2 regions of the Actinomadura sp. NPDC048032 genome follow, and region 2 is predicted to be linked to the other one. Evidence: riboswitches for the same ligand, from Rfam matches in the RefSeq annotation. Region 2 holds a riboswitch; the other holds the start of a gene.
What was found. Region 2 has a riboswitch for S-adenosylmethionine ahead of thrC (threonine synthase). Riboswitches for the same ligand answer to the same signal wherever they lie in the genome.
Positions count from the first base shown of each region.

Region 1: it holds a riboswitch for S-adenosylmethionine, as region 2 does, so the genes downstream of both, AB0C69_RS04990 (aminotransferase class V-fold PLP-dependent enzyme) here and thrC (threonine synthase) in region 2, are expected to answer to the same signal.

Region 1 is NZ_JBEZJP010000020.1:39-3,433, reverse strand. Features, by position in the region: gene AB0C69_RS05000 (transglycosylase domain-containing protein) at 1-1,087, shown strand, start outside; gene AB0C69_RS04995 (hypothetical protein) at 1,104-1,478, opposite strand; SAM riboswitch class IV at 1,528-1,643, shown strand; gene AB0C69_RS04990 (aminotransferase class V-fold PLP-dependent enzyme) at 1,686-2,945, shown strand; gene AB0C69_RS04985 (SseB family protein) at 3,057-3,395, shown strand, end outside.
Region 2 is NZ_JBEZJP010000060.1:19,283-22,677, forward strand. Features, by position in the region: gene AB0C69_RS11430 (trehalose-6-phosphate synthase) at 1-370, opposite strand, end outside; gene AB0C69_RS11435 (cation diffusion facilitator family transporter) at 491-1,426, shown strand; SAM riboswitch class I at 1,521-1,661, shown strand; gene thrC (threonine synthase) at 1,678-2,922, shown strand; gene AB0C69_RS11445 (MoaD/ThiS family protein) at 2,938-3,216, shown strand.

The DNA.
Region 1 (3,395 bases), on a different contig from region 2:
CCTGGAGGAGGCGCTGAGCAGCGCCTTCGGCGACTGGGCGCAGGCCGGGTCGGGGTTCAAGCCGATCGCGCTGGCGGCCGCGCTGGACGACGGGAAGACGCTGTCCACCAGCTACGACGGCAGCTCCCCGCAGTACTTCCACGGCGCGTCCATCCACAACGACAGCAACGAGAACTTCGGGACGGTCAACCTCGTCACCGCCACCGAGCACTCGATCAACACGGCCTACGTCAACCTCGGCCAGGACATCGGCAACAAGAAGATCGCCGCGATGGCCGAGAAGATGGGCATCCCGGCGGCGCGGATGAATCCCGAGCAGCGGGACGCCGCCACGTTCCCGCTCGGCATCGTGTCGCTGCACCCCGTCGAGCAGGCCAGCGTGTACTCGACGTTCGCCTCCGAGGGCGTGCACCGAACGCCGTTCGTGGTGAAGTCGGTCACCGACAACGAGAACCACAAGCGCACGTTCACCGAGAAGGGCGAGCGGGCGTTCAGCCAGCAGGTCGCCCGCGACGCCACCTACGCCCTGCAGAAGGTCGTGCAGGGCGGCACCGGCACCGGCGCGCAGCTGCCCGACGGCCGCGACGTCGCCGGGAAGACGGGCACCACCGACGAGGGCCGCGCGATCTGGTTCAACGGGTTCATCCCGCAGATGGCGACGACGGTCGCGATGTTCCGCAGCGACGGCAAGCCGCTGAACATCCCCGGGTACGGCGCGTACGGCGGGCAGCTCCCGGCCCAGATCTGGCGCTCGTACATGGCGGACGCGGTGAACATCAAGGGCTACGAGCCCGACTCGTTCGGGGAGCCGTCGATGACCCCCGGCAGCGGCTGGGGCGGCCCGACGCAGGACACTCCCCCGAGCGGCCCGCAGCCGCCGGACACGCGCGGGCCCGTCCGGCCGCCGCCGTCCACGGAGCAGCCCGACCTCCCGACGCCCCCCACCGACCTGCCGACCATCATCCCGCCGCAGGACCCCGGCGGGGGCGACCCCGGTGGCGGACCGGGCGGCGATCCGGGAGGCGGACCGGGCGGCGACCCCAACGGCGGAACCGGCGGCGGACCGCTGGGCGGGACCGGCGGGTAGCCGCCCCCGCGGCCCCTCAGTCGCAGGCCTTGCCGATGACGGCCGGCGTCTCCCTGATCACGCTGTCGAGCCGGGAGACGTCGCCGTCGCCGACCCCCGGCGCGGCCTCGCGGAGCCTGCCCGCCTCCGCCTTCAGCGCCTTGCCCAGGTCGGCGTCGTCGGCCTGCTTCGCGAGCCCGTCGACGCGTCCGGCGAGCTGCTCGGTGGCCTGCCGCCACTGCGCGGGCTCGGCCGCCGGAACGCTCCGCACCTGGGTGACGTACTGCTGGAACGCCTTCTTCGTGTCGGTGCACACCTGGGCGGAGTTGCCGCCGCCCAGCGCCCCGCACCCGCTGAGGGCGCCGAGCACCAGCGCGCCGCCGGCCAGCGTCCGAACCACCCGGTACCGCATCGCACCCTCCCCTTGATCCCCGTTCGGCTCCGCATATACTTCCGCATGAGGTCATGAGCGCCAGCGCGAAGCCCCGGCTTGCTGGCCGGCAACCCTTCGTCCGCGATGGGGTGCCCCGGGTGAGGACCTGGCCGGACGCGCACCGCGTTCCGGCAAGCGCGGATCCCGGCCGGCATCCCGGGGTCCCTGACCCCGGAAGGTCCAGGCATGCCCACGCTGCTCGCCCGCTCCCCCATCACGCCTGCTGTGACGCGCCCGGAGGGGGTCCGGGTTCGCCCGATTCCCCGCGTCATCGGAGCGGACGTCCCGGTCCCGGTGCGGGACGGCCGCCGCGTCCCCTACGCCAACTTCGACTACGCGGCCAGCGCGCCCTGTCTGGAGGCGGTGCAGGAGGCCGTCGCCCGCGCGCTGCCGTACTACAGCAGCGTCCACCGCGGCGCGGGGTACGCGTCGCAGGTCACGACGTCCGCCTACGAGGACGCGCGGGAGACCGTGCGGTCGTTCCTCGGCGCGTGGCGGCGCGCGGCCGTGGTCTTCACGCGCAACACCACCGACTCGATGAACCTGCTCGCGCACGCCGTCCCGGCCGGGACGAGCGTCGTCGTCTTCGAGAGCGAGCACCACGCGTCGCTGCTGCCGTGGAAGCGCGCCGTGCGACTCCCGGCGCCCGCCACCCCGGCCGAGGCGCTGTCGGCCGCCGACCGCGCGCTGCGCGCGTGCCCGATCGGGTCGCGGCTGCTCGTCGTCACCGCCGCGTCCAACGTCACCGGCGAGCTGTGGCCGATCGAGGAGCTCGCGCACGTCGCGCACCGCAACGGCGCCCGCATCGCGGTCGACGCGGCGCAGCTCGTCCCGCACCGCCCCCTGGACATGACCGCGCTCGGCCTCGACTACGTCGCGTTCTCCGGGCACAAGCTGTACGCGCCGTTCGGTGCGGGCGTGCTCGCCGGACGCGCCGACTGGCTGCGCGCCGCCGAGCCCTACCTCAGGGGCGGCGGCGCCAGCGCCTCGGTCGGGGAGACGACCCGGTGGGCGCCCTCCGCCGAGCAGCGGCACGAGGCGGGCTCCCCGAACGTCCTCGGCGCCCTCGCGCTGGCCGCCGCGTGCGAGACGCTGACCCCGGCCTGGGACGACCTGGCCGTCCGGGAGGAGGCGCTGGTGGAACGGCTGCGGTCGGGACTCGCGGCGCTCCCCCACGTCCGGGAGCTGACGCTGTGGGGCGAGCGGGCGCCGCGCGTCGGGATCGTGTCGTTCACCGTGGACGGCTGGAACGCGCGGGACGTGGCGCTTACGCTGTCCGACGAGCATGGCATCGGCGTCCGCGACGGGAAGTTCTGCGCCCACCCCTTCGTCCGGCACCTGCTGGGCGAGGACCGGAGCGCCGTCCGCGCGAGCATCGGCATCGGGACGGAGGAGGAGCACATCGACCGGCTCCTCGCCGCCCTCGCCGCGTTGACTGCGCGCTGACAGCCTCTGACCTGCGAACTCCCGCGCGCAGTCAGATGATTATGCTCTTTGGTCCTGTTCGCCCATGTAGCGTAGGCAGTCGCGCGGGGACGAGCACGCTAGAAACAGGGGGTGGCGACCGTGGCCGACGCGTGGCGACCCACGTCGGAACTGGAGCACCGACTGCAGGAGACCGTACGGGCCGGCGACCAGGAGAGCTACTTCCGCCTCCTCGGGGACGCCGACCTCGTCGTTCCCGTCCCGCCCGACCTGGTGGACGGCGTCCTCGCGGGGGAGGCGCAGCCGTCGTGGCCCACCCAGGAGGAGGACGGCCGGATCCACGTCCTGGCCTACACGTCGGCGGCGGCGATGCGGGCGTGCCTCGGGCCGTCCTACCAGCACTTCATGACGGTGCGGTTCGGCGACATCGCCGAGACCTGGCCGGACGACCGCTGGTTGGCGACCCATCGG
Region 2 (3,395 bases):
ACCACAGCGTCGAGTTGGCGACGCCGTTGTAGGCGCGGTCGAACGTGGCCGCCGGGATGTCGAGCATGCGCACCGCCGCCCCGCCGGTCTCGTACCCGGCGAGGTCGAGGCGGCCGTCCGGGGAACGGCGCGACGCCGTGCGGTCGGCCTCGCCGAGGCTCGCGCACACCCAGAGCACGTCCGCTCCCGTGGAGGACGGCTCCCGCGCCGTCTCGGCCGGACGCGGCGGGCCGGGGTCGCGCGGGGCGCCCGTCACGGCGGCGAGGCCCGACACGAGACCGCCGCCCCCGCGCCGCATGGTGAGCCCGCCGTCGTCCGACAGCGAGAACGACACCGGACCCCGGTTCGAGGCCACCAGCACTTGGCTCATACGGGAAGGGTCTCAGTTGCGGCCGAGGCGCATCAAAGTGACCCGCGAGGTGGCCGGCATCGCCCGCCCTTGTGTCCGTTCCGCCCGATTAGTCATCCGCCCAGGGGGTATCCGGCGGCCATGAGCAAGTCCGAGACGACGAAAACCGTGCTCGTCGCCGGTGCCGCGAACCTCATCCTCGCGATCACGAAGCTGTTCGCCGGCCTGCTGGCCGGGTCCAGCGCCATGCTCGCGGAGAGCGCGCACTCGGTGGCGGACACCCTCAACCAGGGCTTCCTCTACACCTCGCTCCGGCGCAGCGAGCGGCCCCCCGACCGGCGCCACCCCTTCGGATACGGCAACGAGCGGTACGTGTGGTCGCTGCTCGCCGCGTTCGGCATCTTCGTGGCCGGCGCCGGATTCTCGATCTTCGAGGGCATCCTGACCATGACCGGTCACGGCGGCGGCGGGACGACGGTGTGGCTCGCCTACGCCGTCCTCGGCCTCGGCGCGGTCCTGGAGGGGACGTCCTGGATCCGCGCCTTCTACCAGGCCAAGAAGGAGACGCGCGACAGCGACCGCGACCTGGTCGAGCATGTCCGCAAGTCGCCCGACGTGACGTTCAAGACCGCGCTGTTCGAGGACACCGCGGCGATGATCGGCCTCGCGCTCGCCGCCGGCGGCCTCGTGATGCGCCAGATCACCGGGTCGGAGTTCTGGGACGGGCTCGCGTCCGTCCTCATCGGGATCCTCCTGGTCGTCCTCGCCTTCTCGATCGGCCGGGAGAGCATGGGCCTGCTCATCGGCCAGGCGGCCGACCCCGCCGAGCAGCGCGAGATCCGCGCCGAGATCTGCGGCGCGCCCGGCGTGACCGGCGTGGACGAACTGCTCACCATGCACTTCGGCCCCGAGCAGATCCTCGTCGCCGCGAAGGTGCACTTCTCCGACGACATCAGCGCCGACGAGGCCGAGGACGTCGCCGGCGAGATCGACCGGCGGCTCCGCGAGCGCGTCCCGACCGTCCGGCACGTGTTCCTCGACCCGACCCAACGGGTGATCAAGACACCCGCCGGGTAACGTCTCAATCGCTGGACCCGCCTGTCTGGCATCCGGTCAGTTCATGTAAAGTCACGCATACGAGTTCAAAGCTCGTAGATCGACAACTTCATAACGCTCATCCAGAGGGGTGGAGGGACCGGCCCTGCGAAGCCCCGGCAACCACCTGGCTGCGGCGCGTCGCGATCCTGCGAGGCCGGCCGGGAGATGGTGCCAACTCCGGCCTGCGACCAAGGTGGCGCAGGGAAGATGGGGAGAAAGGCCTCGCCCTCATGGCACTCACGCCTGCCACAGACCTCGGACCGGCTACCGCTCTCGTCTGCCGCGAATGCGGCTCGTCCCGCGACCTCGGGCCCTACTACGCCTGTGAAGAGTGTTTCGGCCCCCTGGAGATCGCCTACGACTTCGACGGCGTCACCCGGGAGTCCATCGAGTCCGGGCCGCGCAACATCTGGCGCTACCGCGGGCTGCTGCCCGTCCCGTCCAACGTCGCCGACACCCCGAACACCGAGCCGGGCCTGACCCGCCTCGTCCGCGCCGACAACCTCGCGGAGAGCCTCGGCCTGCAGAGCCTGTGGGTGAAGGACGACAGCGGCAACCCGACCCACTCGTTCAAGGACCGCGTCGTGGCCGTGGCGCTCGCCGCCGCCCGCGAGCTGGGGTTCAAGGTGCTGGCCTGCCCGTCCACCGGGAACCTCGCCAACGCCGTCGCCGCCGCGGCGGCCCGCGCCGGGATCCGCAGCGCGGTGTTCGTCCCGTCGAACCTGGAGTCCCAGAAGATCATCACGACGGCCGTGTACGGCGGGACGTTCGTGACGGTCGACGGCAACTACGACGACGTCAACCGGCTCGCGTCCGAGATCGCGGGCGAGCAGGACGACTGGGCGTTCGTCAACGTCAACGTCCGCCCCTACTACGCCGAGGGCTCCAAGACGCTCGGCTACGAGATCGCCGAGCAGCTCGGCTGGCGGCTGCCCGACCAGGTCGTCGTGCCGGTCGCGTCCGGCTCCCAGCTCACCAAGATCGACAAGGCGTTCCAGGAGCTCATCAAGCTGGGCCTGGTGGAGGAGAAGCCGTACCGCGTCTTCGGCGCCCAGGCCTCCGGGTGCGACCCGGTCGCCGCCGCGTTCAAGGCGGGCCACGACGTCGTCCGCCCGGTGAAGCCCGACACGATCGCCAAGTCCCTCGCCATCGGCAACCCGGCCGACGGCCCCTACGTCCTGGACGTGGCCCGCCGCACCGGCGGCGCCGTCGAGGACGTCACCGACGAGCAGGTCGTCGAGGGGATCCGGCTCCTGGCCCGCACCGAGGGGATCTTCGGTGAGACGGCCGGCGGCGTCACCGTCGCGACGCTGCGCAAGCTCGTCGAGGCCGGCGCCCTCGACCCGGGCGCCGAGACCGTGATCATCAACTCCGGGGACGGCCTGAAGACCCTGGACGCCGTCGCCCCGGTCGTCGCGCCGTCGGCGAACATCGCCCCGTCCCTGGAGGCGTTCCGCGCCGCGGGCCTCGCCTGAGAACGAAGGAGCAGCATGAGCAGCGTGTCCGTCCGTATCCCGACGATCCTGCGGACCTACACCGGTGGCGAGTCCGAGGTGAAGGCCGAGGGCGCGACCCTGCGCGCGGTCGTCGCCGACCTCGAGGCCAGCTACTCCGGCATCTCCGCCCGCATCCTGGACGACGCGGGCAAGATCCGCCGTTTCGTGAACGTCTACGTCGGGGACGAGGACGTCCGTTTCGCCGAGGGGCTCGACACCCCGACGCCCGAGGGCGCCCAGATCTCCATCATCCCCGCGGTGGCGGGCGGCTGACGTCCGTCTCGTCCGCGAGGCCCCGGCACGTCCACCGTGCCGGGGCTTTTCCTTTCACATCTGGCCGATTCCCCCTTCTCCGGAACGCGATTGCCCGGTGGATGCTGGATTGGGCAACTGTTCTTCCCGTCCGGCCAAACGCGCATGGAACAAGTTTTAGCGAGCGCCAGTTTCACGGC